4 regions of the Psychrobacillus sp. FSL H8-0487 genome follow, and region 2 is predicted to be linked to each of the others. Evidence: riboswitches for the same ligand, from Rfam matches in the RefSeq annotation. Region 2 holds a riboswitch; each other region holds the start of a gene.
The links. Region 2 has a riboswitch for lysine ahead of MHI47_RS12415 (aspartate kinase). Riboswitches for the same ligand answer to the same signal wherever they lie in the genome.

Region 1 (8,323 bases), 1.3 Mb from region 2:
CAATTTTTATTAATCCTTTTTGACACCATTGCAGAACCTGTTGATGGTCAGATTGCTTGGAATACTCTTTTATAATAGATAAAGTTGTTAGTAAGTATCCTTCCGCATTACAGTCTTCTTCTTTAATTTTTAAACTAAGCTTATAAAACTCTATTGCTTTTTCAGGACACCCTTGAATGGCATATAAGGACCCAAGGTTTTGGTAAATCACCTCCTCATAGTTAATCAATTTATAGTCTTTCGCAAGCTTTGCCGCTAAATAATAGTTCTTTTCCGCTTCTTGAAATTGTCTCATTTTTTTATAGGCAATTCCTATAACAATGTAATTATCAATAGCTCTTTCGAATAACAGATTATCTTTATAGTAAAGTAGTGATTTGGAAGCGTAATTAATTGCATTAAAAAATTCATTACATTTTGAGTACGTTAAACTAAGTACATTATAGAAATCAGCTAATTCCCATTCTTCAATACTCCCTTTATTTAAGTGTCCTAATGAAAGTTCTAACCGGTTTAATGCAGCTTGGTAATTCCCCTCTAAATAACTATAAATCCCCAAATTCAAATTAAGAATAAACTTTGTTTTCTCGTCTATCTCGTCTTTTATTTGTACAATTGCCTTATAGATTGACTGCAGGTTTTCCTTCTTCTCATCTAGTATTAACAGTAGACGGAAGAGGTAAAGTTGATAACTGTAATAATTATTTAGTTGTAAAAAGTGTAGTTTTTCGTCGGTGTATTTCTGTAAAGCTCCCCTTATAAAGTTTTTATCTCTCTTCAAAACTCCTATTTTGTATAATTCGGATAGGGATGTAATCACTTTATTTTCCTTTTCACTGGACACTTGATCTATTTCTATATCTAGTTTTTTGAGTAATAAATTTACTACTTCTTCACTTGGAACCGTTAAACTATTTTCTATTTTACTTAAATAGGATGTAGAGCAGATTCCTTTGGCCAATGTGGTTTGTTTCATACTTTGGTCTATTCTTTCTGATTTTATTATATGACCTATACTACTCATTTTCTTCACCCCTTATGAATTAGTAATGTACTAATTCTTGAAATAATCTAAATATCCTTTTTCAATCGTTCGACCAAAAACGACTACTAAATTGTAGAAAGACTTACTATATTGTAGAGATTTGTAGAATATTGATACAATAATTATCCGAATTGATTTAGAAGTAGTAAATTTTCATTAAAATAGGAAAATAGGTTGAGTTATATAGTAATAAAGGAAGAACTCAGGTAATGTTTCCCAACCTTTAATTATTCTAAATATAACAAAAATTTAGTATAATTAAATAAAATATTAATAAAAAGGAGGAAGAAGACTAACGTGAGATAAAATTGTTTTTGGACAAGTAAGTTTTAGCAATACAACAGTCATACTTTAATTGGTTTTACTCAACGGGAATATCAATTGTTTGGGAATGGTAAATAAAAGGGAAAGGGGGGTACACATGATTGGGGAGGAAAACATCGTACAATTAATTGGAAACTTTGGATTTCCTATTGTAGTCACTATTTATTTATTACATCGCTTTGAAAATAAAATAGACTCTCTCGAAAATACCATTCACAATATAGCAAATGTTGTTAACAATAGTATAGAAAAAAGAAAGTGAACATGTAACAAGAAGGATTGAGTTCCTGTTGATAATATAGATTAAAATTATTCTTTTAAAGGTAAGCTAAGCTTATTTTCACTAACTATAATTTTCTTCTAAGAAAATGCTAGAAGTGAAAAGTAATCCATCCTGAGTAATAACTCAAAAATGGATTACTTTTTTAATGTGAATAAGGGGAACTACTGTTATGCAATATAATCCTCTTTGGGGATATCGTCGGCAGCACCTTTATTGTAATATTTCCCTTTTGTTAATACTGCTATAAAAACAGTAAGAATTGCTGCTAAAATAGCTGCAAAGAAAGCAGCGGTACTTTGTAAAAATGAACCCATATAACCTAATGCTGCAAATGTACCTATGCCACTAGCAACGATTAAAGAAACAACTCCAACAGGATTCCATTTGTAGAGAAATTCTTGTCGAGCCTCATAATAACCATTCCCAATTTTCAAAGCTTTTTTAACGACCAATGCATCGGTCACCAATATAGCTGCCCATGATAGTAAAAATACACCTTGAAATGTCATAGCTGTATCTAAATGATCTACAATACCACCGAGCATTAGAATTATTGCAGTAATTGCACTTACAACCACCCAAAATCTGCGTCCAGGTGTAAATTTAAAAATGTTTTCAAAGAAGTTTGATAGCGATAGGGAACTACTATATATGTTAGTAATATTTATACGTAGTTGAGTTAGCATCGTGAATAATGCTCCACCAATACCTAGAAGCATTACAATATAAACTCCTGGATTTGGTTCACCTAAGCGAACACCAAACCAAATACCAAGACCCCCCATAATACCGAAGCAGAAAATCTGTGGAATAAAACCGATTGCCACCGAACCAATTTTAATATCTTTTGGTTTTAGAAAACGAGCATAATCAGATGCTAGTAGGGCTGTTAGACCCATTATTCCATGTTGAACACCTATGCAAAGGAGTAAGGCTTGTCCTCCAACTTGAACGCCCTCAGGTAAATAAGTCCAAAAAGGTCCTTCAAATACGGAAGGTTTATAAAATGATATAACAACTGCTGTTATTAAGAAAACTACAAATATAGGTAGAGACCACTTTTGTAACTTATCTAGTTGTTTAATTCCAAACCAGTTTAAAGGTATAACGATAAAACCGAAGAAAATGATTAATGCCCATTCTTGTAGGTTAGGGAAGAAGGTGTGAACCGCGGATACTAAAATGAGTCCTTCAAATGCACAATACATAATAAAGTTTGTCGCGTAGAGGAACGATGTTAGGGAAGCACCTATATAGCCAAAACCACCGCCTCTAGATAATAAATTGACATTCATACCAGATTTCGCGGATAAGTAAGCAATGAAGGTTCCTAATATACCGGCAACTACTATTGCGTAAATCGAGGAGATAATAGCATTTAGTGCCCCAAATTGCAGAGCCATTACACTACCCATTTGAAAGTAAAAAATGGCAGTGGCTATGCCGAATGTAATATTGGTTATACTTAACCAACCCATATTTCTTTGGCTACGGGGTACCTTTTCTAATGAATAATCTGAGTCCATTTGTTCTGTTACTTTGTGATCTGTAGTTTGGACAGATCTCATAATATCATTCTCCTTTAAAAAATAATTACCAATGTAAGTAGACACATTAATAACTAAATTCTCATTGTTTTTATATTTCCACCATTAATTATAACATATACCTAGCTAAGTATTAATACTGAGGTAGTTGACAGAAATATATGTGTATTGTAAACTATGAAACATAATTGAATATAACCTCACTTAGTGTAGTGAGGTAGAGGCGCGATATTTAACAGTCCTTAGTGGAGTTTGAGAAGCTACGATGCTAGGGAGAAGGAAATGTCGCCGAAGTTTGTAATATTACTCGTTATTACTTGCTGGGTCTGTAGTTAATAATTGCAGGACTGTCCACTATAAACATCCCGGTTTATAATGGTGTGCTATCTCATTTGGGAAAAGTAGAGGACCTGGGCAACTATACATATTGCGACCTGAGTTCATCTCAGGTCTTTTTTTGTACAAGTTGTCTTTTTTTATAGGCAAGAACATATATTGATAAAAAGGGAGAAATTAGAATGAAAAAAAGATTAGCATTTTTAACGATATTTGTATCTATTACATTGTTATTAGCGGCATGTGGAACGGCTGATAAAGAGACTTCGGGATCTTCAACAGCTAAAGATACGGCTGATACATTTACAGTAGGCTTAGAAGCAGGTTATGCACCTTTTAACTGGACTCAACTAGACGATTCCAATGGTGGAGTGAAGATTGATGGAAACGCAGAGTATGCTGGTGGATATGATGTGGAAATTGCTAAACGTATTGCGGATGGATTAGGAAAGGAACTAGTTATCGTTAAAACAGAGTGGGATGGGCTTGTGCCATCATTGCAATCAGACAAGATTGATGCAATTATAGCGGGAATGTCACCTACAGAAGAGCGTAAAGAAACAATCGACTTTTCGGAAAACTACTATACTTCCAACTTTGTTATGGTAGTGAAAAAAGGTGGAGCTTTTGAAGGGGCTACTTCTATTCAAGACTTTAGTGGTGCTAAAATTACAGGTCAGTTAAATACTTCTCACTATGGTGTAATTGATCAAATCAAAGATGTGCAAAAACAACCAGCATCTGATAATTTCTCTGCAATGCGTGTAGCATTAGAATCTGGAGTTATTGATGGTTATGTGTCTGAACGTCCAGAAGGAATTAGTGCTTCTTCCGCTAATGCCAACTTTGCAATGGTTGAATTTACGGATGGATTTAAAGCGGCAGAAGAGGATACAGCAGTAGCAGTAGGCTTGAAAAAAGATAGTAATTTAACAGAAGATATTAATAAAATTTTAGCGGAAATTTCTGAAGAAGAAAGACAAGAAATTATGGATGCTGCTATCAATAACCAACCAGCGGCAGAATAAGGGTGAAGTGATACCGGCTGCATCTTTTTGCAGTCGGTTTTTATATGGAATATATGCTTTCTAATTATTAACTATCTAGCTCCAGACGCCAGCAGCGTCTGCGGCTTTTCTAAGAAAGGAGGGAAATGTATGAGCATTGAATATATTATTTCGATGATTACTAATAACTGGCCGATGTTCCTTCGTGGAGCAGGAATGACATTATTAATATCAATTATTGGTACAATTTTTGGTGCAGTTATTGGCTTGCTAGCAGGGGTTATTCGTACAATTCCTAAACCTGAAAGAAAAATGAAACGTATTTTGTTAAAAGTAGTAAATCTAATACTTTCTGCATATATTGAGTTTTTTAGAGGAACTCCGATGATCGTACAGGCCATGGTAATATTCTATGGATCTGCGCTTGCTTTTGGGATAGATATGGACCGTACAACAGCAGCAATATTCATCGTTTCGATCAACACGGGTGCATATATGGCAGAAATTGTACGGGGCGGTGTTATTTCCATTGATAAGGGGCAATTCGAAGCTGCACAAGCAATTGGTATGAATCATGTTCAAACAATGTGGAGTGTTGTTCTACCTCAAGTCATCCGAAATATTTTACCAGCAACAGGAAATCAATTTATCATTAATATTAAAGATACGTCTGTCTTGAATGTAATAGGTGTTACGGAACTATATTTTCAAGCGAAAACAGTTGCAGGTATAAGCTTTAAATACTTTGAACCATTCTTTATAGCATGTATTTTGTATTTCGTCATGACGTTTACAGTAACATTAATATTACGATATATAGAGAGAAGATTAGACGGCCCGGAAAACTACAGTATGATTGGTCAGCCGCCACCGCAACTTATGTTACCTAAAAATAATGCGAATATCGATTAAACGAAGGAGGAGAAATCTATGGGAAATGTCATCGAAGTTCAACATTTAAGTAAATCCTTCGGAAATCATGAGGTCTTAAGAGACATAGATTTTTCAGTGAACAAAGGAGAGGTTATTTGCATCATCGGTTCCTCTGGATCAGGAAAATCTACTTTACTTCGTTGTATAAATTTGTTGGAAAAGCCTAGTGGCGGTCAAATTATTTATCGTGGAGAGAATATTTTAGATGAAAAACATGATATCCATGCCTACCGAAAAAAGTTAGGAATGGTTTTTCAACAGTTCAACTTATTTAATAACCATAATGCGTTAAACAATTGTATGGTAGGTCAAGTAAAGGTATTAAAACGTTCTAAAGAGGATGCCGAAAAGATTGCGTTAAAATACTTAAAAGTAGTGGGAATGGATCATTATGTAAATGCCAAGCCTAAGCAACTATCAGGTGGTCAAAAGCAACGTGTCGCTATAGCAAGAGCACTTTCCATGGAACCGGATGTCATGTTATTTGATGAACCTACCTCCGCACTGGATCCAGAAATGGTTGGAGAGGTATTAAAAGTGATGAAAGAGTTAGCAAGTACGGGACTTACAATGTTAATAGTGACACATGAAATGGAGTTTGCTAAAGAAGTAGCCGATCGGGTTGTTTTTATGGATAAAGGCGTAATTGCTGAGGAGGGACCTCCAGAACAAATTTTCAACAACCCGAGGGAAGAAAGAACTAAAACATTTTTAAAACGAACATTAAGTTAATAACAGTATGGAGGAATCGAAAGGTGGACCTTTTCAATCTGATAAAAAAAGAACGAGAATACTGGCTTGTGGATCAACATAAAGTATCCCATATTCCAAATATAGATTATTTAGTTGCGTTCGATCAATTATTAACAGAGTGGAAAGAACAAAATGTAGCATATCTATCCCTTCTGATGGATGAAGAAAATGAGGATTGGCTTTTAAAGCGTCGGTTCAAAAAAGTGTCGTCTATTGTAGAGTACACAAAGACACTACAAGGACCATTTAAAAATACTAGTGATTTTCAAGTAGATGCTCTCTCTGAGAGTCAAGTTACGGATTCTGATTTTGCTAGATTGTATGATGCATGTAGGAGTGGCTCAGCGAACAAGAATAAGCTGTTTTCTATCAGTCAAATAATGGAGTCATTAGAACTTGAATTAGGTACTAATTGGCGAGATCAATGTTTTATCTTTTCTCAAAATGGCAGAAACTACGGTATTAGTATTCCTCATATTGAACAATGCACGACAGAAGAAGGTAGAATGTTTTACTTTGGGGTAGTTCCAGAGCAACGTCAAAAAGGATATGGAAAGATATTTCATGCTATTTCTTTAGAGCTTTTGAAAACATTAGGTGCCAAGATATATGTAGGGAGTACAGACACAGGAAATGCCCCTATGAGACGGATTTTTGAAACAAATGGATGTATATTACGAGATATAAAGGGGATTTACCGAATAGACATGAAAAAAGTGGATGAACTCAGAAGATGAGTCCTCCACTTTTATTTTAGTTTTTGGAAATTGCTTCTATTGAAGCGGCAACTTTAGAAATGATTAATTCATTACCTAAAAGTGGAGATTCTTTAGAAGCTTCAGGAGAGCCAGACTCGGGACGTTTATGCGATTCTTTGAAGAGATCACTGTCTTTCCATGCTTGGAAGTTTTCTTCTTTCTCCCAGTACATATTTACATTCATTTCATCATATTCAGTTGGTCCTTGAGTAATAGCGACCTCTACTTTGATGAAGCCTTCCATTTCTTGAAGGGGGCTTGGTTTTGTGAAATTTGGAGCCATTTTTTCTGCAAATCCTGGTTTGGTTTTGATGCGATTCGTTACAATAATCATTGTACATTCTCCTTTCTTATTAGATAAAGTTAGTATAGCATTCCTTTTTTCTTATTCCTACAAAGAGCATTTACCTCTATTGTTCTACTGCTTCCTCTTGATAAACTGGGACCCACCCCTCTGTTGTTACAAATATGCGTACAGCAACAACTTTACGGTCCTCTGATAATGTGAAGTAATGTGTAATATTCTCAGGCACAGATATCAAATCACCAGGTGAAAGATGAACTTCAAAGTAGCGTTCATCCTTGCCTTGTATGATGAAGACACCGTGACCACTTACAATATAACGAACTTCATCGTCGGTATGAAGGTGTTTGCGTTCGAAATTTTTTAATAGTTCGTCTAAGTTTGGGTTCGAATCTGAAAGAGAGATAATATCGGCCGCTTGATAGCCACGGCGACTAGAGATATCATCTATTTCAATTTGGAAGGCTTGGAGAATCTCTTGCTTTTCTCCGTCGCTTAAGTCAAATTTTTCACGAAGGTTTTCTGGTAGTTTGTTAATATCCCAATGCTCATAAATTACTTCTTGGTTCTCTAAAAATGCTGCTACCTCTTTTTGCTCTTTAATTGTTTCATTTGTTCCTTGAATTTTAATAATAGCCATTAACAATCTTCCTTTCTATTTTGAGTGTATTTGATGTAGTGCTAATTGATACTGAAATAAAAATTCGCAAGCTTCAAGTAATTTTTTTGCCTCAAATCCATCTTTTCCCCAAACAGTTATTCCGTGATTTCGAATGAGTATAACTCCCTTGTCTGCAGAAATATACGGTGTAAACTCTTCTGCAAGCTTTGGTATATGGGCGTAGTTAGGGATAATGGGTATCGATAGTATGGCATCCTCTTCCCACATTCCAAAAGCTTTAATAAGTTCAATACCTTGAAAATCCACTGAACCTTTGTCACCATATAATTCGGAAATAACGTTATTTGCAACTGTATGGATGTGTAAGCTACAACCTGCATTTGTTTCGCGATATATTGCACAGTGTAATAA
Region 2 (8,323 bases):
AAACCTCTCCAGTGACACATGCGAACCTAATTTATGCAGAAGATCGTATTAAAGGCTCAGTAGGAATTCCTTGGCCAGATACGGAAGCAGCGATTTTCGCAGTCGATTCAACAACACCATTACCATTTGGGGAAATTGGAGAAATAGCAGTTAAAGGGCCTCAAGTGATGAAGGGATACTGGAATCGTCCAGAGGATACTGCAATGACTCTGCGTGATGGTTGGTTCTTAACAGGTGATTTGGGGTATATGGATGAAAGCGGTTACTTTTATGTAGTTGATCGCAAAAAAGATTTAATCATTGCGGGTGGTTATAATATCTATCCGAGGGATGTTGAAGAAGTTCTATATGAACATTCTGCAATTCAAGAATGTGTTGTTGCTGGAGTGCCAGATCCATATAGAGGTGAAACGGTAAAAGCATTTATCGTACTTAAAGAGGGAGCTTCTGTGACAGAAGAGGAGTTAAATACTTTTTGTCGTGAAAACTTGGCAGCGTTTAAAGTACCAAGAATTTACGAGTTCAGAGCGGAACTTCCGAAAACTGCAGTAGGTAAGATTTTGAGAAGAACTTTAATAGAAGAAGAGAAAGCGAAACAAAAAGTAACAGTACAAAGTTAATTGATTATTGACAATCGACAAAATTGAATATAATATAAAAATATGAATGAATCATCATTCATATTTTTATTTTATTTAAATAAAGGTTTAAACTATCTAAATAAAGTAAAAGCCTCTGAAGAATGTCAGAGATTTTGGAGTCATTGGAAAAGGACGAGGAACCGTATTCATACGACAACGGCTACTTAACTAGATATGCAGACCTTTTACATTTCAAAATCTAGACGAATAATTCTTTGAGGTAATTGAACAATTGGTGGTGAATTCATAATGAAGAAGGACAAACCAAAGTATAAGCAAATTATTGACGCGGCAATTATTGTTATCGCTGAAAATGGATATCACCAGTCACAGGTTTCTAAAATAGCTAAACAAGCTGGAGTAGCTGATGGGACAATTTACTTGTATTTTAAAAACAAAGAAGAAATTTTAGTCTCGGTTTTTGAAGAAAAAATGGAGATATTTGCACACAATTTAAAAGAAATTATTCAACAGGAAATTAGTTCCTCCGAAAAGCTATATAAAATGATTGAAAATCATTTCGTAGTGTTATCAAGTGATCATCATTTAGCGACGGTCACCCAGTTGGAATTGAGACAAGCCAATTTAGCGTTGAGATTACGAATAAATGCAGTTTTAAGAAATTACTTAGTATTGTTAGATACCATTTTAAAAGAAGGAATAGAGCAAGGAGAATTTGATCGTACGATTGATATTCGCTTAGCAAGACAAATGGTTTTTGGTACAATTGATGAGACGACTACTACTTGGGTCATGAACGAGCATAAATACAACTTAGTTGATCTGACCGGTAAAGTACATCGTCTATTGTTAAATGGTGTGAAAGGTTAACGAAGGGGAGTGGGAAGATGGAATTTCTATCATGGACTATAGAAGACGGCGTAGCTACCGTCATTCTGAATCGTCCGCCAGCAAACGCTTTAGCAAGAGGGGTTATTTTAGAAGTAAATGAGCTGCTAGATGCAGTAGAAAATGATGATGCCGTTCGAGCAATCTTGCTCAAAGGGGAAGGTAGATTTTTCTCTGCAGGTGCTGATATTAAAGAATTCACTTCTATTACATCAGGAGCTGCATTCTCTGAGCTTGCTGCAAGTGGGCAAACAATTTTCGAAAGAGTGGAAACTTTCTCGAAACCTGTAATCGCAGCAATTCATGGTGCTGCACTTGGTGGAGGACTGGAGCTTGCGATGAGTTGTCATATTCGACTTGTAGCTGATAATGCGAAGCTCGGATTACCTGAGTTACAGTTAGGCTTAATACCAGGCTTTGCAGGAACGCAACGACTACCTCGCTATGTTGGGTTTGCGAAAGCAGCAGAAATGTTGCTAACAAGTGATCCGATTAGTGGTAAAGAGGCAGCTCAGTTAGGACTTGCTAATCATGCTTACCCAGAAGAAGAATTATTCGAGCAGGCAAACAAGCTTGCAGTGAAAATTGCGAAGAAGAGCCCTATTGCTGTCAAAAACGCATTAGAAATGCTCCAGTTTGCTAAACCAGCTTCTTATTATGAAGGTGTGAAAGCAGAAGCAAATGCTTTTGGAACTGTATTTGTTTCAGAAGATGCAAAAGAAGGTATTTCTGCATTTATTGAAAAAAGAGAACCTGTATTTAAAGGTAAATAATATTTTACATTGGGAGGATATCTAAATGAACATTTATGTATTAGTAAAGCGTACGTTTGATACTGAGGAGAAAATCGTTGTTAGCGGGGGGAAAATTCAAGAAGATGGTGCCGAGTTCATCATTAATCCATACGATGAGTATGCAATTGAAGAAGCAATTCAAGTTCGTGACGCTCAAGGTGGAGAAGTAACAGTTCTTACGATGGGTGGAGAGGATGCTGAGAAGCAACTTCGTACAGCATTAGCAATGGGCGCAGATAAAGCGGTTCTTATAAATATTGAAGATGATGTAGAAGAGTTAGATCAATTTACAGCTGCACATATTATCTCAGAATACTTAAAAGATAAAAATGCAGATTTAATATTAGCAGGTAATGTAGCGATTGATGGAGGGTCTGGACAAGTAGGACCACGTGTTGCTGAAAGTTTAGGTATTAACTATGTAACTACTATCACAAACTTAGAGATTAATGGTACTACTGTTACGATTAAACGTGATGTTGAAGGAGATACAGAAGTATTAGAAACTTCTTTACCATTATTAGTTACTGCTCAACAAGGTCTAAATGAACCTCGTTACCCATCTCTTCCAGGAATTATGAAGGCAAAGAAAAAGCCTTTAGAAGAAGTGGAATTAGATGACTTAGATATAGATGAAGATGATGTAGAAGCAAAAACAGAAACAATCGAAATTTACCTACCTCCTAAAAAGGAAGCTGGAAAAGTATTAGAAGGCGAGCTAGCTGATCAAGTAAAAGAGTTAGTTCATTTACTACACTCGGAAGCGAAAGTCGTTTAACTTATTCAGAAGAGATTATTTTGTACACAAAAGATATGCCATGGCATATTTGAATCGAATTAATTTTAATATTAGGAGGAAAATAGCATGTCTAAAAAAGTATTAGTATTAGGAGAAGCACGTGAAGGTGCTCTTCGTAATGTATCATATGAAGCAATCGCTGCTGCTAAACAAATTTCAAGCGGCGGAGAAGTTGTTAGTGTTCTATTAGGAGATTCAGTGGGAGAACTAGCTACTGAGCTTGGTAAATATGGCGCTGATCGTGTAATTACTGTGGAACATCCACATTTAAAACAATATACTTCAGATGGCTATGGTCAAGCATTGTTAGCGGTGATTGAGCAAGAAAATCCAGAAGCAATTGTTTTTGGTCATACAGCACTTGGGAAAGATTTATCTCCTAAAATTGCAAGCAAGCTTCAAATTGGTTTGGTATCAGACGTAACTTCTATCGAGGGTGAAGGCGATGCTGCTGTATATATCCGCCCGATCTATTCTGGTAAAGCCTTTGAAAAAGTTAAAGTGAAGGATGGTATTGAATTTATCACTATCCGTCCTAACAATATTGCTCCACTTGCAAAAGATGACAGTAAGTCAGCGGACGTTTCATCTATGTCTGTAGACATTACAAACCTACGTACGATTATTAAAGAAGTAGTTCGTAAATCTACTGAAGGTGTAGATTTATCTGAGGCAAAAGTTGTTATTGCTGGTGGTCGTGGTGTAAAGAGTGAAGAAGGTTTTGCACCTTTAAAAGAGCTTGCAGATGTATTAGGTGGAGCAGTTGGAGCTTCTCGTGGAGCTTGTGACGCCGATTATTGTGATTATTCATTACAAATCGGTCAAACTGGAAAAGTAGTTACTCCGGACCTTTATATTGCAGCAGGTATTTCTGGAGCGATACAACATTTAGCTGGTATGTCTAACTCGAAAATTATTGTAGCGATCAACAAAGATCCAGAGGCAAACATTTTCAAAGTTGCAGACTACGGGATCGTAGGAGATTTATTCGAAGTTATTCCAATGCTTACTGAAGAGTTCAAAAAACTTAAAGTAAACGCATAATAATAGATGAGGCTGTCCAAAAGAAAAACTTTTGGGCAGCCTTTTTGTGTAAGACTGATTAAAATATTGTGCTTGTTCATGTAATTGATCAAAGTTTATATTTCTTGAAATTTCTTTATACATTGTTTATTTTTTTATTTTGTTTTCTCTTGTGTAAAACTCTTCCACAATTCGCTGGACCTATAGTCGTTTCAGTTTTGTTCCAATGCTTTGAATGTTTCTGGTATGCTAAGATTTACTTTCAAGCTAATATGTAGATGTTGGTATTTCTGTCTGTTATAATCATTACATAGTAGATAAAGGAGGAATTTTAATATGGCAATTGTTCATGGAACAGATCAAACATTTAACACAGATATAGAAGAAGGTTTAGTATTAGTAGATTTTTGGGCAACATGGTGCGGACCTTGTAAAATGATTGCTCCTGTACTAGAAGAAATGGATGCTGAAATGAGCGATAAAGTTAAAATCGTAAAAGTAGATGTGGATGAAAACCAAGCTACTGCTAGTCAATTCGGTATTATGTCAATTCCAACATTAGTATTATTTAAAGATGGAAAACCTGTTGATAAAGCAGTAGGTTTCCAACCAAAAGAAGCATTAGTACAACTTGTAGAAAAAAACGCATAATCTAAAACCGGGTGCTACATAGTACCCGGTTTTTTTAAACAGGTGATAATATGAATAATTTGATCGAACAAAAATGTTCCATCCTACCGGATGAACCAGGATGTTACTTGATGAAAGACCGACAAGGAACTATTATATACGTCGGCAAAGCTAAAATATTAAAAAATCGTGTACGCTCATATTTTAAAGGAGCACACGATGGTAAAACACTCCGATTAGTGCAAGAAATTGTTGACTTCGAATATATCGTCACATCATCTGAGTTGGAAGCTTTAATACTGGAGCTCCACCTTATTAAAAAGCATGATCCAAAATACAATATTATGTTAAAAGATGATAAAACGTATCCATACATTAAAATTACTGCTGAAAAAGATCCTCGTCTGATTATTACAAGACAGGTGAAAAAAGATAAGGGTAAATACTTTGGTCCATATCCCAACTCTCATGCGGCACATGAAACAAAAAAACTTCTAGATCGTCTATATCCACTTCGAAAATGTCAAAAAATGCCGAATAGAGTTTGTCTATACTACCATATGGGACAATGTTTAGCGCCCTGTGTGAAAAAAGTAGAAGAGAATACTTATGAGACAATTATTCAAGAAATAGCCAGCTTTTTAAATGGTGGGCATACGCAAGTGAAAAAAGAATTGGTTCAAAAGATGAATTCAGCTGCTGAGACTCTTGAATTCGAACGAGCAAAAGAGTATCGTGATCAGATTTCACATATCGAACAAGTGATGGAAAAACAAAAAATGACGATGAATGATTTCACGAGCAGAGACATATTTGGTTTCCATGTTGATAAAGGTTGGATGTGTGTTCAAGTATTTTTTATCCGACAAGGAAAGCTTATCGAAAGAGATGTGTCATTATTTCCGATCTTCCGGGATCCAGAAGAGGAATTCATCACATTTTTAGGTCAGTTCTATGCGAAGCCAGAGCATATTAAACCAAAAGAAATTTATGTTCCATTAACTACGGATCTTGACTTAGCTTCAAATCTTCTAGAAATGAAAGTTTTCGTTCCACAACGAGGCACAAAGAAAAATCTAGTCGAGTTAGCAGAAAAAAATGCAAAAATAGCTCTAACGGAGAAATTTCATTTAATCGAAAGACAAGAAGAGAGAACGATTGGGGCAGTTGAACAGCTTGGTGATTCCATGGGGATTGCACCTCCAATGCGTATAGAAGCTTTCGATAACTCGCATATTCATGGTACAGATGCTGTATCTGCAATGGTTGTATTTATTGATGGTAGATCAAGCAAAAAAGATTATCGTAAATACAAGACAAAAACGGCTGCCAAACATGATGATTATGGTGCTATGCGTGAAGTTGTACGGCGAAGATATACAAGAGTCTTGAAGGAGAATTTACCACTACCCGATTTAGTAATCATTGATGGTGGAAAAGGGCAAATAGAGGCAGCGCGTGAAATTATTGAGGATGAATTAGGACTTGATATACCGATTGCAGGGCTTGCAAAGGACGGCAAGCATCAGACTTCTCAACTTATTTATGGTGACCCTTTGGAGATAATTCCAATGAAGCGTACGAGCGAAGGTTTTTATTTGCTCCAACGAATTCAGGATGAAGTCCATCGTTTTGCTATATCATTCCATAGACAACAGCGTGGAAAGCATACAATTGCATCTTCTCTAGATGGTATTGAAGGGATTGGTCCTCAAAGGAAAAAATTATTACTAAAACAATTTGGTTCTTTAAAGAAAATACAAGCTGCTAGCAAAGAAGAGTTAATGGCTGCAGGATTACCGAGTAAGCAAGCAGATTTAGTGATTGACCATTATCAGAAAAATGTATTGTCTTCTGAATAATCATATGTTATGGTTGTAACAATTTAATATTCACTATTATAAGTGAAGATAGAGGTGCGATTAGACATCAGTACTCAGCAGGAGGAAGGAAAGTTCCTAGAATAGCTGAAGAAAGGGTTTTTCGCCGAAACATAGAATAGCTTTTCCTATTCTGTTGTTGGTTCTGCATTTAATAGATGTAGGATTGTCAGAATTTGATATTCTGGAGGGCTATCTCACATGGACAGATTTTTTGGACCGTGTATGAGACAATGCTTTTCACAATATGTGAAAAGCATTTTTTAATCCTTTCAGTTAATAAGGGAGCGGATGATCATGACTAAAATTGTAATGAAATTTGGCGGTACTTCGGTTGAATCAACTGAAAAGATTACAGATGTTGCTAATCGGGTAAAAGGTGAAAAAGAAAATGGTCATGATATTGTGGTTGTTGTATCCGCAATGGGTAAAGCGACAGATGAATTATCAAAATTGGCTTTCGAATTAGCAGATTCACCGTCCAAACGTGAAATGGACATGCTTTTATCTTCTGGGGAGCAAGTTACAATGGCATTGCTTTCTCTCAAGTTAAACGCAATTGGAGTAGAAGCCATTTCTCTCACAGGTGCCCAGGCAGGTCTGATAACAGATAGTGTACATAGAAATGCAAAAGTAATGAAAATGGATCCTTCAAAAGTTGATGGATTACTTGCAGCAAATAAAGTAGTTATTGTAGCTGGTTTCCAAGGAATATCTGAAGCAGGAGAGATTACTACACTTGGCAGAGGAGGATCTGATACAACTGCTGTAGCTATTGCTGCTTCTATTGAAGCGGAAATTTGCGATATTTATACAGATGTAGACGGTATTTACACGTCTGATCCTCGCTATATTGAAAGTGCGCGTAAACTGGAACAGCTTGAATATGACGAAATGTTAGAACTCGCTAATTTAGGTGCGGGAGTATTACATCCACGTGCAGTTGAATTTGCTAAAAATTATAAGGTTCCATTAAGAGTGCGCCCGAGCTTTAAAGATGGAGAAGGAACGATTTTGAAGGAGGAAGTAGATGTGGAAAATAATTTAGTGGTTCGTGGAGTGGCATTTGAATCAGATATCGTCCGATTGACTATAGAATATGAAGTACCTTTTAATGGTTCCCTCGCTTCTATTTTTACGACTTTAGCAGCAAATCATATAAACGTAGATATTATTGTACAGTCAATCGTAGAAGGAGTGAAACCTGCAGTATCCTTTTCTATTAAAAAGGAATCCTTGTCTGAAGCGATAACAGTTTTAGAGACACACAAACAAGCACTAGGCTTTACTTTCGCAGATTTTGAAGTTGGTCTTTCAAAGGTTTCTATTGTCGGTTCGGGAATGGTATCGAATCCCGGGGTAGCAGCTCAAATGTTTGATCGATTAAGAAAAGAAAATATTCCTGTGAAAATGGTAAGTACTTCAGAGATAAAAGTGTCAGTCGTTGTACCCCAACAAAATATGATCGAAGCAGCAAATGCCTTACATGATGAATTTGAACTTGCACTAACTCATCAATCCGTATAATATTTTTATGTTAAAATTCATTTTCTATTAACTATTTGAATCTGTTAAAAAGGTTTTCACAATAGTTTCACTATTAAAGAGGGGTAACAGGAAAAGTCGTATGCGACTATCCCGTTACCCTTTTGTTTTAGAATCCCATTTTATTTGCAAAGAGACAAGGCCATTCTTTTTTACTTCTTC
Region 3 (8,323 bases), 240 kb from region 2:
GATAAAATCTATTTTGCAGGAACTCTTTCTACAAGAGATTCTCTGCAAAGACTCCAGTACCATACCTGTCGAGGCAGACATAGGTGCTTGCTTATAATTATTATTAGAATACTTGTTCTACTTCTACTACTCCCGGAACTTCTTCTAGAAGTGCACGTTCAATACCAGCTTTAAGTGTAATCGTTGAACTTGGGCAGCTGCCACAAGCTCCTAGAAGACGTAGTTTTACAATACCATCTTCAATGTCTACAAGCTCGCAGTCTCCTCCATCTCGAAGTAAAAATGGACGCAATTTATCTAAAACCTCTTGAACTTGTTCATTCATTGTATCAGTCATTTCTATCGACTCCTTTCGCTATAATCATTATAATGTGAAGGAAGGAAAAAATCCAATAAAGAATTCCAAGGAGGTCATTATTATGACGTTTCAATCTATACATATAGAAATTTATGGGGCTGATGTTGTTTGCGCAAGTTGTGTAAACGCACCATCTTCTAAGGATACATACGAATGGTTACAAGCTGCAATCGACCGCAAATTTCCAAATCACAAAGTTATTTTCAACTATATCGATATTGAAAAGCCAATTGAGAATGAAAAACAACAGAGTATCGCCGACCGAATTGCGGAAGATGAATTCTTTTATCCACTTGTCATGATTAATGATGAGATGATTGGAGAAGGGTATATCCAATTAAAACCAATCTATGCTGCCCTTGAAAAATATGGCTACACAGATTGATCAAAAAAAAGCTTCCAAGTGCTCTCTAAGGAGCCTTCGAAGCTTTTTCTATTACCCATTATGACGTTTATACATCCACAGCAGACCAGACTTCATCAAACGTGCAATACGTCCAGTGACTGAGATATCCGCTAAATAGGCAAATCCTTGTTTTTTCCCAAGAGAGCCCATGAATCCTTTAAGCTTAATTTCTGGCATCTTTTCAGGAAGTGGTGCATCTTTCCAACGCGCTTGAAGCACTTTAACAATTTGCTCAGCTTGCTCTTCTGCTAACTGGGCACTTGGTGCTAATGGCAGTGATGCTGCGTCACCAACAACATATACATTTGGATAGCTTGGTAAGTCATGATACTGTGTTAATATAACACGACCGGTTTTATCTTTTTCACCAGGTAATGCTCTTACCGGTGCTGCGGGTTGTATACCTGCAGTCCATACAACTACATCTACAGGAATTACTTCTTCGTGATTGTATAATTTGTTTGGCTCTACTTTTGTAATATTTGAATTACTAACTACATCTACATTGTTATTATCAAACCACTTTTGTACATAATTACTTAATCGTTCTGGAAAATCTCTCAAAACACGTGGACTGCGGTCAAATAATTTAATCGATAAATCTGGGCGACTTTCACGAAGTTCACTCGCAAGTTCTATTCCACTAAGTCCCGCTCCAACAATACCTACAACAGAACCAGATGGTAGACCACCAATTTTATTGTACGTATCTCTTGAACTACCAATCGTTTGAATGCTATAAGTAAATTCATCAGCACCAGGTACATTATGGTATTTATCCTCACAACCTAGTCCAATTACTAATTCATCATAAGAAACTGCTTGTCCATCAGCTAATAACACTTGCTTGCTATCTACATCTATTTCTAAAATTTCTCCGTATGTTACCTTTAATTTTTCGTTTTCTGGGAAAGCTACTCTAATGCCACTATCTGGAGATGTTCCAGCAGCTAGTGCATAAAATTCTGTTTTTAAACTATGAAACGGTGTTCTGTCTATTAAAGTAATTTCTACATCATCAGGAATATTATTTGGCAATAAGCGAAGTAATATTCGCATATTTCCATATCCCCCACCTAACAATACTAATTTTCGCATAATATTCTCCCTTAAATTTAATGTCATCTCAAATTATAATAGATTGTGATACATTTCACAATAGAACTTCTTAATTGACGTTTTCTTTAAAAAAGAGTAGCATGACCATGTAGTGAGGTGAACAGCTGTGAATCCTATGGTTGAATTTTGTATAAGCAACCTTGCAAACGGGTCCCAAGAAGCATTTGAAATATTAGAACAAGACTCCAATTTAGACGTTTTAGAGTATGGTTGCCTGAGTTATTGCTCCCTCTGTTCTGAAACTTTATTTGCTATTGTGAATGGTGAAGTTGTAGAAGCAAATACCCCAAGCGAACTTGTCGCAAACATATATCAATTTATAGAGGACAACCCTCTATTTTAAAAGACTGTACTTTGAGCACAGTCTTTTTATTTTGTCCATTCGCTTAAAGATTCTAGAAAATAGGTAGGTTGCTCTGCCTGAAGCTTAACTTCTGCAGTAGAATTTACCCCACTGTTCACATGTACTGTGTCAATCCCCATATGAATTCCGGTCAAGATGTCTGTTTGATAATTATCGCCAATCATGACCATCTCTTCTTTACTAAATCCATATTTTTTTTGTATAAACTCTAACATAAAAGGTTGAGGTTTCCCCATATAGATTGGTTCTACTCCAGTAGAATGTTCCACTAACTTTGTAAAGGCTCCATTTCCAGGTAAAAATCCAATCTCAGAAGGAAAAGCATGATCACTATTAGTAGAAAGAAATGTAGCGCCCGCTCTTACGGAAAGACAGGCAGTTGCCAGCTTCTCATAATTAATGTGACGATCAATTCCAAGTACGACAACATCTGCCATACCAGTTGTAATCGAAATATCTCGTGATTTAAGTGCATCTTCCAAGCCAAGTTCACCAATCATAAATACTTCTTTACCTGGCATAAAAACATTAATATAATTTGCAGCTGCAATAGACGATGAAATAATATGTTCCGTATCTACTTGAATATCCATTATGGCCAGCTTTTCCTGTAGTTGTTGTTGAGTCATAGAAGAATTATTCGTCACAAAAAATGGTTGGTTACCATTGCTTTGTAAATAATGAATGAATTTCACAGCTTCAGGAATTGGTGTTTTACCTCTATAGACAGTGCCATCTAAATCGATAAAGTATGCTTTATAATTTAACATTAGAATCCTCAGGTAAAAAGGCAGAAACTGGCCCTAATTCATTTACTAAATAAGTTTCTACAGCTTTCGGGAATGCCTTTAAGAATGGTAAATTATTCGTCAGAACTTCCTCTAATTTTTTGTGGTCCACCGCATAAAATTGGCGAACAAGCACTTTTCTAAACTCAATTACTTCTTTTAATGGTCCATCCATCTCAGCAGAAATAACTTTCTCATCCGTTAAAATATCGATAATATCATCGTATCCACCAGGATCACGCATGATAAACCCATCGATCATTGAATTGCCTACGTCGATAATAGATTCAATAATATTATGACCAATTCGCTCAAACGCTAAGTTAGATAATTCATCTACTTGCCAATCTTGTTTTGTTTCAATAAGGTTCAACAATTGGTTCATATGAGCCAATGTTAAAGCAATTTTTTTTCTATCTACAAAATACATGGAAAGGCCTCCTAATTGTTGTTCAGTTGATATATACTCCTATTCTATAGTACCATAATTCTAAGGTAGGAAGGAGTGTCACATAGTGGAGCGATTTTATTTGTACGATGATGTAGAGGATACTAAAACGAGATTTGTTGGCTTTACAGGAGAATCCCAAAGATATGATTTAGCTATTTCTCAAAGCTCTCGCTTTTTTGGAAAAGTACTTGTAATGGATATACAATATGGACGAGCTGCCATTATCGGAGCTGATGATGTGGAAGAACCAGGCTATCTCGAACATGTATTTAATAGATCAGAAGAAGAAGCAGTAGAATTACGAGATTATCTTCGAGAATTATTGAGTTAATATAATATAAATAGCTAGTTGTGGTTTCATATCACGACTAGCTTTTTTATTACAGTAGAGTTAGAAATAATATCAGTTTACACAAATAGTTAATCCTTAAACCAGACTAGTGTAGAGAATTTTTGAGGGATAGTCCATATCTGGTTGCAAAAGAAAAAACCTAGAGCAGATCATAGTTGATCTTGCTCTAGATTTTCATTTACTTCTATTATAGCTTCGTCAGGAACAATTTTTGGAGCAACCCCTATTTTTTTTACGACAAAGTAGGCGCATCCAAAATTACAATATTCATATAAATAGTCTTTCATCGTTCCTATTTTCGTATCAAATGTAGCTTTATGACTACGATCCTCAAAAAAACCTTTAAGACGCAGCTGACCGTAACCCCAGTCACCCATAATATAATCGTATTTAGTTAAAATTTCACTATAACGATCTAAAAATGCTTCTTCTTTAAACGCCTCGCGATAATCCTCTATAATTTCATATGTAAAGCCTTCTGCAATTATCATTCAATCACCATCCATTAACTATTTGGAGTAGCTAGAAGTTGTTCACCTTGCAGTTGTCTTTGCTTAGCCGCAGCGTTTACCTGTTCATCTGCATGGTAGCTACTTCTAACTAGTGGACCAGCTTCACAATGGGAGAATCCTTTGCTCATCGCAATTTTTCGTAATTCTCCAAATTCTGCTGGGGAGTAATATTTTAGTACCGGTAAATGTTTTTTCGAAGGTTGCAAGTATTGACCAATCGTCATGATATCTACATTGTTCGCACGAAGGTCGTCCATTACTTCCAGAATCTCTTCATGAGTTTCCCCTAAACCTAACATTAGTGATGATTTCGTTGGAATACTTGGTTGCATTTCTTTTGCACGACGCAATAATTCGAGTGAACGATCGTATTTAGCTCTCGCTCTAACTCTTGGAGTGAGTCGACGAACCGTTTCAATATTGTGATTTAGAATATCCGGTTTTGCATCCATAATATTACGGATATTTTGTTCAATACCGCCCATATCAGAAGGTAAAACTTCTATTGATGTAAAAGGATTTTTCCGTCGAATCGCACGAATGGTTTCAGCAAAAACTTCAGAACCACCATCTTTTAAATCATCTCGAGCAACTGCTGTTACGACAGCATGTTTTAAATTCATAACTACAACCGAATCTGCAACTCTTTCTGGTTCTGCCAAATCTAACTCATTAGGTAGGCCAGTTTTTACAGCACAAAAACGGCAAGCACGTGTGCAAATAGCTCCTAAAATCATAAATGTAGCTGTTCTACGTGAACCCCAGCACTCATGTATATTTGGACATTTTGCTTCCTCACATACTGTATTTAAATTATTTTCACGCATCAGCTTTTTAAGACCCTTGTATTCATCATTCGTATTTAACTTAATTTTTAGCCATTCTGGTTTTCTTTGGTACTCTGTTTTCGTTGGTTTACACGATGTCATTTCATCCCGACCCCATTCTAAATAAACTAACTACACTGTTGTCAATGTAACATATTATTTAATTGCAAACAACCATACAAATACCAAAGACAACCAATTTTAAAACAACTAATATACCCTCTTACTCTTAAAATTCCAAATCGTGAAAAATAGGATAAGGATGATCACTACTGTTATAAAGCCAAACATAACAGAACCTGTAAGACCTAATACTAAATAGCCAATTGCAGCAATGACTGCACTAATAATGGCATATGGTAACTGAGTCATTACGTGATCGATTACATTAACTCCTGCACCAGTCGCTGACATAATTGTAGTGTCTGAAATAGGCGAACAATGGTCTCCAAAAACAGCTCCCGCTAAAACGGCCGCTAAAACAGGGAGTAATAACTCTGGCTCTACTACCATGATGATACTTGCACCAATTGGTAATAGTATCCCAAATGATCCCCATGAAGATCCAGTTGCGAAAGCCATAAAAGCTGTTAAAACAAACAGTAAGACTGGAATAACCCCTGCCGGAATATTATTATCTGTAACGAGATGAGCTAAATACTCACCAGTTCCTAAAGCTGTTATTAAAAATGAAAGGGACCAAGCAAATATTAAAATGCAAATAGCAGGTAACATTGAATTTATACCAGAAATAATTCCTTTCCCCAGTAAGCCCAAATTAGCATCTTTGTTTTTCTTGAATTGACGCGTATACAATAGTACAGCTAAAATACTCGATACCATCCCACCTATAAATAGAGAGAGCGGAACATCTGTATTTTCAAAAATAACAAATATGTCCATTACTTTTCCTGAAGCCTGATAGCCTGTCCAAAACATTGCAAAAAGAGTTACTACTATTAATGATACAATTGGAAGGATTAGATCCTTTACTTTACCAAAATTATTTTCCGGGAAATTACCTTGTAAATCACCTGGATTTGATTTATTTGGATCAAAAAGGACACCAGTTTCTCTTGCAAGTGTTTCATGTTTTTTCATCTCACCTAAATCATTGTCTGTCCATGCTGTAAAAAATACCATTGCAAGCGCAGCAATGACATAGAAATTCATCGGTGCCATTAACATAAACGCTTGCAGTGGAGTATAGTCTGTTACAGCATGGGTAGCAAAGATAACACCAAGCTGACTTATTAGAAACGCACCCCAACTAGAAACGGGAGAAACTACACAAACAGGTGCAGATGTAGAATCGATAAAATAAGCTAGCTTTGCACGAGAAACACGATGAGTGTCAGTAATTGGACGAGCAATCTGTCCTACAGCAAGTGCATTAAAATAATCGTCTACGAAAATAATAATACCTAAAAAAGCTGTAAGGAGTTTAGATCCGCGATTTGTTTTAATACGTTTAACTGCCCATGCAGCAAATGCAGTACTTCCTCCTGACAGACTAACAATCGCAGTAACCACCCCAAGCAACAATATAAACAATAATATATAAATATTATACATATTCAATCCATTATCCCAAAATGACGTGATAAAGGAATCCCAAAGAATGATCAATGAATCAATCGGCGAAAAGCTTTCTACTAACAAAGCCGCTGAAACAATCCCGACTCCTAGTGATAGTAAAACTCTTTTCGTCACAAGTACCATTACAATCGCTAGTAATGGCGGTAAAATTGAAAAAATCGTATTTTCCATCATAATTTCCTCCTAATAATGAAATGCATAAGCGCCTATGTAAGCCCCGACTAGCGTTGGAAGACTGACGGTAAAGGCGTACTTTGCCTTAACCATCAGGCTGAAACGACTCGAGGGGCTAGGCGCTGAAGCTAGACAATATGAAATGCATAAGTGCCTACTTCAATGTAGGCAGTCTGAATTCGCGACATCCTATCGCAACGACTGCATGACCTACACCTTATATATCCCAAGACTCGATGGGATATGAGCTGACACTAACGAAAATGAACAAGTGCATTATGCCTTAGAATATAAAAAAGCCAACCTAATATAAATATAGGTTGGCTTTTAGATAAAATTTCAAGCAAAAATTTTATACTTTGTAGCTCTCCATTTATACATATGTATAAATGACAGTGTTATTTTTGTTCAAAATAACCCCAACTAGATTTGACTTGACGGTCAACATCTAATTTCGGCATAACTTCCTTTCGTTTACAATCACAGTTGTCATTCTCCTGTAAACTACTCTTTTGCTATGCGGCCTCTACCTATTCTTATTCATTTCCACTAGTATAGCAGTAAAAACAATATTCTTAAGGATTTTTATTTTTCAGGTAATGGCAATGGTACTTCTATTGATGGAGCAGCGTCCCCGTCTCCTCCTGTGTAAATGTAAGGAACCTGGCCTTGCACGATTCCCATTGCCACAGGTATACTCTGTTCCACCGTACTCATCTTACTTGCCAGAGGAACTATTATTTGTACATTTACCGTAATGTGGATATTAACCTCCACATAAGCATTGTTTATTCCAAACTTAGTAATAGAAGGAACTACATTCGATTGAACATTTCCGATAACGTGAAAGCGTATGGGAATTTTAGGGCCTAAGTTACCTATGATGGGGATATTCGTCGCTTGCCCTATCGGAACGAAGAATACAACTCCCCCCTGATCCTCCATCGTTTGTTTATCGTACTCGATGTCATCTAAATACGGTAGGCTAGAAAAGTTCCCCTGCTCAGCCTGCTCCAAATGAGACTGAACTAACTGATTTGTATCAGATAGTATACGATTTATAATTTCTGTATTAAATCGAGTTGTTACCATTGTAGTACTGTCTGATGGCACCTCTTCGATTATGTCATTTACATCGAGCGTATTTGAAATTCTTGAGTTAATTGCTTTATTTATTACCATGGATGCTATTTTTGTTGTTTGTACTTCTGCATATTCCAAATAGGTAGCTGTCAATTGTTTATTAATATAATAGATGAGGCCTCCCACTGACAACATAAAACAAACTAAAAAAATGGCTAATTTCCGCTGATTAGTAAAGAAAGTCAATCGTTTTTTCTTCTTTCTATAGAACAAAAACAATCCCCCTAATT
Region 4 (8,323 bases), 650 kb from region 2:
CACCTATTGGAATATTGGCAGCCGTTTATCTACAGGAATATGCAAAACAAGGCCGATTAGTAAGACTAATACGATTTGCAACGGAAAGTTTAACAGGAATACCATCTATTATTTACGGTTTGTTTGGAGCGGTGTTCTTTGTTACAACATTAAAATTAGGTATGTCGATATTAGCAGCTTCATTAACTCTAACGATTATTGTATTACCTGTAATTATACGGACAACTGAAGAAGCTTTAAAAACAGTTCCAGGTTCGTACCGAGAAGGTTCACTAGCGCTTGGGACAACAAAATTACAAACACTGTATAAAGTAATTTTACCAAGCTCAATGCCAGGTATACTATCTGGTATTATCCTTTCAGTCGGAAGAATTGTTGGTGAGTCAGCTGCTATCTTCTTAACTGCTGGAACCGTGGCAGCTATGCCAGACAGCATTCTATCATCTGCTAGAACCTTAACTGTTCATTCGTATCTAGTTACACAAGAATCTGGAGATATTGAACTTGCTGCAGCTGTAGGTATAGTTTTAATCGTAATTATATTAGCAATTAACCTTTCGGCAACATATATTTCGAAAAAATTTAACAGAGCTACAAATAAATAAGAGTATGTTAAGTCCACAGTAATTGAACATGCAGAGCTAATGACCAAATAAATTACGTAGGGAAGGTATTTTAGCATATGGAGCAAAGTAAAGAAGCAACTATAATCAATGTAAGAGATTTAAATTTATTTTATGGCGAGAAACAAGCATTATTCGGAGTCGATCTTGCTATTCAGGAAAAAGAGGTTACAGCTTTAATCGGTCCATCTGGCTGTGGGAAATCTACTTTTTTACGCACACTAAATCGTATGAATGATTTAATCGATGGTGTGAAAATTACAGGAGAAATTGTCATTGATCATGAAGATATTTATAAATCTAATGATGTTATCAAACTCAGAACGAAGGTAGGAATGGTATTTCAAAAACCAAATCTATTTCCTATGAGTATTTATGACAACGTGGCTTACGGACCAAAAATGCAAGGTATTAAAAACAAAAAAGAATTAAATATAATTGTAGAAGAAAGTTTACGTAGTGCAGCAATTTGGGATGAAGTAAAAGATCGTCTTAAAACATCGGCCCTAGGATTGTCAGGCGGTCAGCAACAACGTGTATGTATTGCTCGTGCAATAGCGATGAAACCTGATATTATTTTAATGGACGAGCCTACTTCCGCATTAGACCCGATTTCTACTCTAAAAATAGAAGAACTAATCACCAATATGAAAGAAGATTATACAATTGTTATTGTGACACATAACATGCAACAGGCTGCTCGAATCTCCGATAAAACCGCATTTTTCTTAAATGGAGAAGTAGTAGAATACGATGATACAGATAATATTTTCTCCACCCCGCAGGATCAGAGAACAGAAGACTATGTTACAGGTCGATTTGGATAATAGGAGGTTACCAATGGGTATTCGTGTAAACTTTGAAAATAATTTAGAAGAACTAAAGAGTAAGATTATCGAAATGGGTGAACTCTCAGTTGTCGCTCTAGAAAAATCTTTTAAGGCGTTAAAAACACAGGATGTGGAGATTGCTCTAAAAGTAATTGAAGGAGATACAGCGATTGATAATCTTGAAATAGAAGTAAATCAGTTCTCCATATGGATGATAGCGAAAGAATCACCTGTTTCCAGAGATTTGCGTGAAATAATTGGTGTCCTTAAAATTTCATCTGAAATTGAACGGGTCGCAGATTTTGCTGTAAATATTGCAAAAGCAACGATTAAAATCGGCAATACTGAATCTTTACTAGATATTACCCATCTAGAAAAGATGAAAGATATATCGATTGAAATGCTTCGAAAAGCATTACAATCATTCTTAGAGGAAAATATCCTGCTTGCTAAAGAAGTGGGAGATTTAGAGGACAATGTAGATCAATATAGTAGAGAGACATATAAAAAACTTACTGCTTATCTAAGTGAACATCCAGAAGAAACAAGTCAGCTTGTACAATTATTATTTGTTAATCGCTTTTTAGAGAGAACAGCAGACCATATTACGAATATCGCTGAAAGCACAGCTTATTTGATAAAAGGTCAAATATATGATTTCAATTCATAGGCAAATGAAATCGAACTGGTGGAGAAAATGAAAAATTTCTCTTCCAGTTTTTTTTATACTAGCTCACATTGTGCTATTCTAGTAATGATTAGTTCCGTATGATATCTACTTATGCGGACATTGGGAGGTTTATAAATGGAGAATAATGATATATTAATCAGATTGAGATATGCCCTTGATATAAAGAATAAGGATATGGTAGAGGTATTTAAACTTGGTGGTGTGGAAGTAACTAAAGAGGAAGTTCTCAAAATTCTTACCAAAGCAAAAGAGGAAAGTGAAGAGGAAGAAGTAGTAGAGGATGAAAACCACATCAAGTGTAATAATAAAATGTTAGAATCGTTTTTGAATGGACTAATCACGCATAAAAGAGGCAAGCAGGATCCAAAACCGGAACAGCCAGCAGATACGGAGCCAGTTGTACAGCAGAAGGATCACGTGAATAATATGCTGTTGAAAAAGCTTAAAGTAGCTCTACAATTAACAACAGAAGATATGCTAGATGTGTTGCATGATGGTGGTATTGTAGTTTCAAAAGGTGAGCTTGGAGCTATTTTACGAAAACCAGGTCATCGTAATTATAAAGAATGCGGAGACAATTTTGCGCGCAAATTCCTTAAAGGCTTAGCGGTTAAATATAGAAGTTAAATTAAAAAGAGCGAATTCCATTGGTAATGGGAATTCGTCTTTTTAGTTTAGTCATAAGAAATGGTGCAATTCATTTCATTCCTCAACATCCTGAAAGGATGATTAGAAGTGGAAATATATCCTGTTGCGGCAGTAAATCATGGCAGTCCGCGAGTAATCAGAGAGGGAGCGCGAGTATTCCATTCTTCTCCGCGAGTATTCCATTCTTCTCCGCGAGTAAGCATTGGTCGATAGCGAGTATTCACCCATCGACCGCGAGTATATGATCTTTCATGTCCACGAATTAAAGGGAAAAGAGCGAATTCCAGTAGTTGGAATTCGCTCTTTTTAAGACTTTACGCCTTCTGGTAGTGTAGTTAATACTTCCTTTAAAGTAGTAAGCTCCTCAGCATTTAAAGGAACCATAGGTAGGCGAACTCCACCCACTGGAACACCTTTTAAATTCAATGCTGTTTTAACAGGTGTAGGATTTGGAGCTGCAAATAATGCTTTCATGACAGGCAATAGTCTGCGATGATCCATTGCAGCTTCTCTTACATTGCCATTATTAAACTTTGCGATCATTGCTTGCATTTCATTTCCTATAATATGCGAAGCTACGGAAATAACACCCGTTCCACCAATTGATAGCACCGGAATTGTTAAACCGTCATCGCCACTATACAGCGAAAAGTCCTCACGAGTATTACTAATAATTTCAGACATAGTATCCAAATTGCCGCCAGCTTCTTTGATAGCAACGATATTTGGAATCTCTGAAAGTCGGATGATGGTATCTAATGACATGTTGACCACGCTTCGACCTGGAATATTGTATAGCATAATCGGCAATGATGTTGTTGCAGCAATTGTTTGGAAGTGTTGGTACAAGCCTTCTTGAGATGGTTTGTTATAATAAGGAACAACAAGCATAATACCATCGACACCAGCATCAGTAGCCTGTTTTGTTAAATTGATAGAAGCTTTTGTGCTATATGAGCCGGTTCCAGCAATAACTGGCACTCTACCATTTACAACTTCAACTGTAAATTTAAACAGCTGTACTTTTTCTTCATCAGTTAACGTCGGAGACTCTCCGGTTGTTCCAGACACAACCAAACCTTGTGTTCCATTGGAGATTAAGTAATTTATTAAGTTTCTTGTAGCTGGAAAGTCTATATCCTCATTATGATCAAAAGGAGTAACCATAGCCGTTAATATTTGTCCAAAATTCATAACTTCTCCACATCCTATAATTTATTATTAAAAATTCAGGGAGAAGGGCTTCATCAATTACACTTCGGTGTAATTGTGTCCAGATTTTGAATTGCGCTAGCGCAATTAACTCCAAAGTCTGTGACATCCACCGGAGGCTTAACTTGAGATTTGTTTGGTAGTCAAGTTAAGTAAACGCGAAAAAGCAACAACGAGGGCTCGTTGTTGCAGTAGAAATAGAGTAATATTTCTGTGCGTAAGATAGCCCTCCATATAGTCTCCTATATGACAATTCAGTGTTTGTTCAACAGCTGAACCAGCTTCAAGAAAAATGAGATTCTTTCAACTTCGGCAAATTCCCCTTTCCACAAATGTCCTAGGATCTCATTATCCTCTAATTGTGTACTAATGGTTTTTGCGCCTCTATCCTTACTTCAAATATAATTGAAATAAGAGAATATTTAATTATTAAAATAATACATGACTTTTAATACTATTGCAACAGTTTACCTGTAAAATAAATATTAAGTAGTAAAATCCGTCAAAGTTGATCTTCACTCCAGGTGGACGCTTTCCGCGGATATGGCTTCACTCCTCATCACTGGAGTCGCCACCTTGCGCTACAATCAACGGAGTCCAATTTTATATTGATATAAGTAATTTGAAATTGACCCAAATAACTTTTAAGTTAGTTCTATTAATAAGTTTAATATGTAAAAACCATACTATATAAGAGGTGAAGAGAATGTATAAATTATTGTCCCATAATGATTTAGATGGTGTCGGATGTGGTATTTTAGCAAAGCTAGCATTTGGTGAGAATGTAAAGGTGCGCTATAATTCGATTTCATCTCTTAATCGGGAGATTGAATATTTTTTAGAAAATGATGAACCTGATACATTTTTATTCGTAACGGATTTGACGCCGAACGGGGATAATGAAAAAAGATTAAATGATTTTTACAATGCAAATGGGAAGGTACAACTAATCGATCATCATAAATCAGCGTTGCACTTTAATGATTATGAATGGGGATATATTTTAGTGGAAGATCAGGAAGGCAAATTAACTTCTGCTACATCCTTATTATATGAGTACCTTGTATCCAACAAATTATTGGAACCAACTGCTGCAGTAACAGAATTTGTAGAATTAGTTAGACAGTATGATACATGGGAATGGGAAAAGAACGGGAATCATCAGGCACATTCCCTAAACTCATTGTTCTATTTAATATCGATGGAAGAATTTGAAGAAAAAATAATGGAACGACTTCGTACGAGTGACCATTTTGATTTTGATGAATTTGAAAAGAAAATATTGAAAATGGAATCCGAGAAGATTGATCGCTATATTCGTCGTAAGAAAAGAGAGATTGTACAGGCAAAAGTGGGAGACCATATTGCTGGGGTGGTCTACGCGGAAACGTATCATTCGGAGTTAGGTAATGAACTTGGCAAAGAGTTTCCACATCTCGATTACATCGCAATTGTAATCATGGGAGGAAAAAGAATTTCTCTTCGTACAATTTATGATCATGTCGATGTTTCTGAAGTTGCTGGACAGTTCGGTGGCGGAGGACATCAAAAAGCATCAGGATGTACTTTAACGGAGGAAGCATATAAGTTATTTGTTTTGGACACTTTCCATCTGTCCTCAATACCAGAAGATGCAAAAAGAAATCAGTATAATTTGAAACAATCGGCTTTCGGTTCGTTTTATAAAAATAGAAATAATGACACGTTCATCTTATATTCTAAAAATAATCAAGATTGGATTCTCGAAAAAAATAAAATCGAATTAGAAGAAACCTTTACAAGCTTTGAAGATGGCGAACGTTTCTTAAAGAGAAACTATGAGGCAGCTTTAGTAAGGGATGATCTGTTTGTCGATTATTTAATGAGTGAAGTGAAGAAGAGAGAGGACGCTTGAGGACAAGGGTTACTGAGTTTTACTGGCGTTCACTCTATTGAATACTAGCGAATGGTTCTTACATACTCGCTCTCGAGTTATTTTTACCCGTGAAACAGAATATCTTTCCAAATTCCTCTTTCTCCAATGAAACTGATAGATTGAATATAAATAGGATAATAAGGTATCATTAAGGCCGAAAGCATCCTTATATAAACAATTGAACGCAATAATGATTGGGGGAAAAATTAAGTGGAAATTGGTATAACAACGTTTGTGGAAACCACTCCAGATGTAAAAACTGGAAAAGTAATTAGTCATGCGGAGCGTATTCGTGAGGTTGTGGAAGAAATAGTATTAGCAGATGAAGTTGGGCTAGATGTATTCGGTGTAGGAGAACATCATCGCAAGGATTACGCGGCTTCCGCGCCCGCTGTTCTTCTGGCTGCAGCTGCGTCACGGACGAAGAATATAAGACTAACTAGTGCTGTAACAGTACTTTCATCAGATGATCCAGTGCGAGTATTTGAGGAATTTTCTACATTAGACGCTATTTCCAATGGTCGAGCAGAGATCATGGCAGGGCGTGGTTCCTTTATCGAATCTTTCCCACTCTTTGGATATGATTTAAAGGATTATGATGAATTGTATGAAGAAAAGTTAGATTTACTCTTAAAAATACGTGAGTCTGAAATGGTTTCATGGAGTGGTCAGCATCGAGCTGCGATTCAGAATCGTGGGGTTTATCCACGTCCCGTACAAGACCCACTTCCCGTTTGGATTGCGAGCGGTGGAACACCGCAATCTGTTGCTCGAGCTGGATTCCTTGGATTGCCACTAGTGTTGGCAATTATCGGAGGTAGCCCACTCCAGTTTGAGCCACTCGTGAAACTGTATAAGAAAGCCGCGACTCAAGCAGGACATGATGTATCAAAGTTAACGGTTGCATCGCACTCGCACGGGTTTGTGGCAGAATCTACGGATATTGCAGTAGAAAAATTTTTCCCACCAACACAGCAAGCAATGAACGTTATAGGAAGAGAGCGCGGATGGGGTCCGTATACTCGTTCGACATTCGATGATGCACGTAGCTTGGAAGGTGCTTTATACGTTGGAGATGTGAAGACAGTAGCTGAAAAGATTATTTTCTTACGTAAAAATGTGGGTATTACTCGCTTTATGCTGCATGTACCAGTTGGATCAATGCCTCATGAAGACGTGATGAAAGCAATTGAACTACTTGGCAAAGAAGTGGCACCAATTGTTCGTGCAGAAATAGATAGATGGGAATCAGCTGGTGAAGTTGAAAGTAATTAATTTATTTCTGCGTATCAGTTTATAAAGAAGATAAAAAAGGGGACGATTTTCGTTCTCTTTTTTTTGTTTTTGCTATTATGAAGCAGCGGTTTGACTCATAGAAATAGAAAGAGGAATAATTCTGTAGCTTAAAGTAAATCATCAATACGTTGAATGTTATAATTATAATAGTAATTGGAGTGGAATTTATAAATAAGAAGTGAAGGTGAGTAATGATATGAACAAAGAATTAATCATTAATACCGATGCTTGTTACAAGCAGGCAGAAGAGAAGGCCAATCATTATTTTCAATCACTTTATACGCAGGTTCAACAGAAGACATATGTGAAAGTTCTTACAGAAGATATACATTTGTGGAAACATAATCATATACGACACCATTCAATACTTTCTCTGTTTTCCAGGGGGAAAGGAAAAGCTAATACGAGTGGATATCACAGTTATATAAAGTGGCTAAATTATACAGGGAAATTAGATAATTATTTGAATCGAAGCATTTCATATATATTTATGAGAGATTTAGGAAAAGCGTTGAATTCCCCAGAAACGGAAAGTCGAATCCGAAATGTAGTGGGAAGTTTGAAAACTCATCTTATCTCTTCAGCAACAGATCGAGAGAATGATAGTGAAATGTTCAATATGACTGCCTTGTATCGCCTGGCTCAGAAAGAAGGCGTGGAATCGACATTCATCTGGCTGATCAATAAGTTAAAAAATGTATCCGCTAATATTCCTACAGGGATGGAGGCTGAGCATGCCCAACGAAAACTTATTAAAATCATTGCAGGGGTAATCATGCAAGAAATAGAAGAAATGAATGGGGATGTTTCTCCAGAAGAGCGAAAGTATAGGCTTGATAAAGCGATAAGGCTAGGGTTTTCCTATGGACTTACGTATCCATTTATTGACGATCTTCTAGATGCCAAAATTCTAACAGTAGAGGAAGAAAAACAATATGCTAATCTGATACGCACTACCCTTACTACGGGAATAGTTCCCGAACTAGGTGATTGGAAAGGGGAAAATGCGGAACTGATTGGCTATATTCACTCAGAACTTAGTGAAGCATTTGAATATATTAAGGAACATCAGCGACCAGAGACAAGAAATAACTTTTTCGAGCAATCT

Region 1: linked by a shared signal. The riboswitch ahead of MHI47_RS19255 (transporter substrate-binding domain-containing protein) and the one ahead of MHI47_RS12415 (aspartate kinase) in region 2 are both predicted to bind lysine.
Region 3: linked by a shared signal. The riboswitch ahead of MHI47_RS13715 (Na+/H+ antiporter NhaC family protein) and the one ahead of MHI47_RS12415 (aspartate kinase) in region 2 are both predicted to bind lysine.
Region 4: linked by a shared signal. The riboswitch ahead of dapA (4-hydroxy-tetrahydrodipicolinate synthase) and the one ahead of MHI47_RS12415 (aspartate kinase) in region 2 are both predicted to bind lysine.

What each region holds. Positions count from the first base shown of each region.
Region 1 covers NZ_JBBOZA010000001.1:3,755,503-3,763,825, reverse strand. The annotation lists gene MHI47_RS19270 (helix-turn-helix domain-containing protein) at 1-1,024, opposite strand, end outside; gene MHI47_RS19265 (YvrJ family protein) at 1,467-1,631, shown strand; gene MHI47_RS19260 (purine-cytosine permease family protein) at 1,820-3,220, opposite strand; lysine riboswitch at 3,410-3,593, shown strand; gene MHI47_RS19255 (transporter substrate-binding domain-containing protein) at 3,718-4,563, shown strand; gene MHI47_RS19250 (amino acid ABC transporter permease) at 4,693-5,454, shown strand; gene MHI47_RS19245 (amino acid ABC transporter ATP-binding protein) at 5,473-6,207, shown strand; gene MHI47_RS19240 (hypothetical protein) at 6,231-6,965, shown strand; gene MHI47_RS19235 (heme oxygenase) at 6,982-7,320, opposite strand; gene MHI47_RS19230 (1,2-dihydroxy-3-keto-5-methylthiopentene dioxygenase) at 7,397-7,930, opposite strand; gene MHI47_RS19225 (methylthioribulose 1-phosphate dehydratase) at 7,946-8,323, opposite strand, start outside.
Region 2 covers NZ_JBBOZA010000001.1:2,428,050-2,436,372, reverse strand. The annotation lists gene MHI47_RS12450 (long-chain-fatty-acid--CoA ligase) at 1-620, shown strand, start outside; gene MHI47_RS12445 (TetR/AcrR family transcriptional regulator) at 891-1,472, shown strand; gene MHI47_RS12440 (enoyl-CoA hydratase) at 1,490-2,263, shown strand; gene MHI47_RS12435 (electron transfer flavoprotein subunit beta/FixA family protein) at 2,289-3,062, shown strand; gene MHI47_RS12430 (electron transfer flavoprotein subunit alpha/FixB family protein) at 3,150-4,127, shown strand; gene trxA (thioredoxin) at 4,443-4,757, shown strand; gene uvrC (excinuclease ABC subunit UvrC) at 4,808-6,598, shown strand; lysine riboswitch at 6,640-6,819, shown strand; gene MHI47_RS12415 (aspartate kinase) at 6,914-8,143, shown strand; gene MHI47_RS12410 (YslB family protein) at 8,258-8,323, opposite strand, start outside.
Region 3 covers NZ_JBBOZA010000001.1:2,671,332-2,679,654, forward strand. The annotation lists gene MHI47_RS13670 (NifU family protein) at 104-337, opposite strand; gene MHI47_RS13675 (YuzD family protein) at 420-743, shown strand; gene MHI47_RS13680 (NAD(P)/FAD-dependent oxidoreductase) at 795-1,862, opposite strand; gene MHI47_RS13685 (YuzB family protein) at 1,990-2,226, shown strand; gene MHI47_RS13690 (TIGR01457 family HAD-type hydrolase) at 2,253-3,017, opposite strand; gene MHI47_RS13695 (DUF86 domain-containing protein) at 3,004-3,465, opposite strand; gene MHI47_RS13700 (DUF3055 domain-containing protein) at 3,551-3,817, shown strand; gene MHI47_RS13705 (YutD family protein) at 3,988-4,329, opposite strand; gene lipA (lipoyl synthase) at 4,344-5,279, opposite strand; gene MHI47_RS13715 (Na+/H+ antiporter NhaC family protein) at 5,388-6,947, opposite strand; lysine riboswitch at 7,305-7,487, opposite strand; gene yunB (sporulation protein YunB) at 7,536-8,306, opposite strand.
Region 4 covers NZ_JBBOZA010000001.1:3,081,444-3,089,766, reverse strand. The annotation lists gene pstA (phosphate ABC transporter permease PstA) at 1-605, shown strand, start outside; gene pstB (phosphate ABC transporter ATP-binding protein PstB) at 683-1,450, shown strand; gene phoU (phosphate signaling complex protein PhoU) at 1,464-2,123, shown strand; gene MHI47_RS15830 (YehS family protein) at 2,259-2,771, shown strand; gene dapA (4-hydroxy-tetrahydrodipicolinate synthase) at 3,099-3,986, opposite strand; lysine riboswitch at 4,220-4,399, opposite strand; gene MHI47_RS15820 (DHH family phosphoesterase) at 4,711-5,898, shown strand; gene MHI47_RS15815 (LLM class flavin-dependent oxidoreductase) at 6,130-7,194, shown strand; gene MHI47_RS15810 (polyprenyl synthetase family protein) at 7,412-8,323, shown strand, end outside.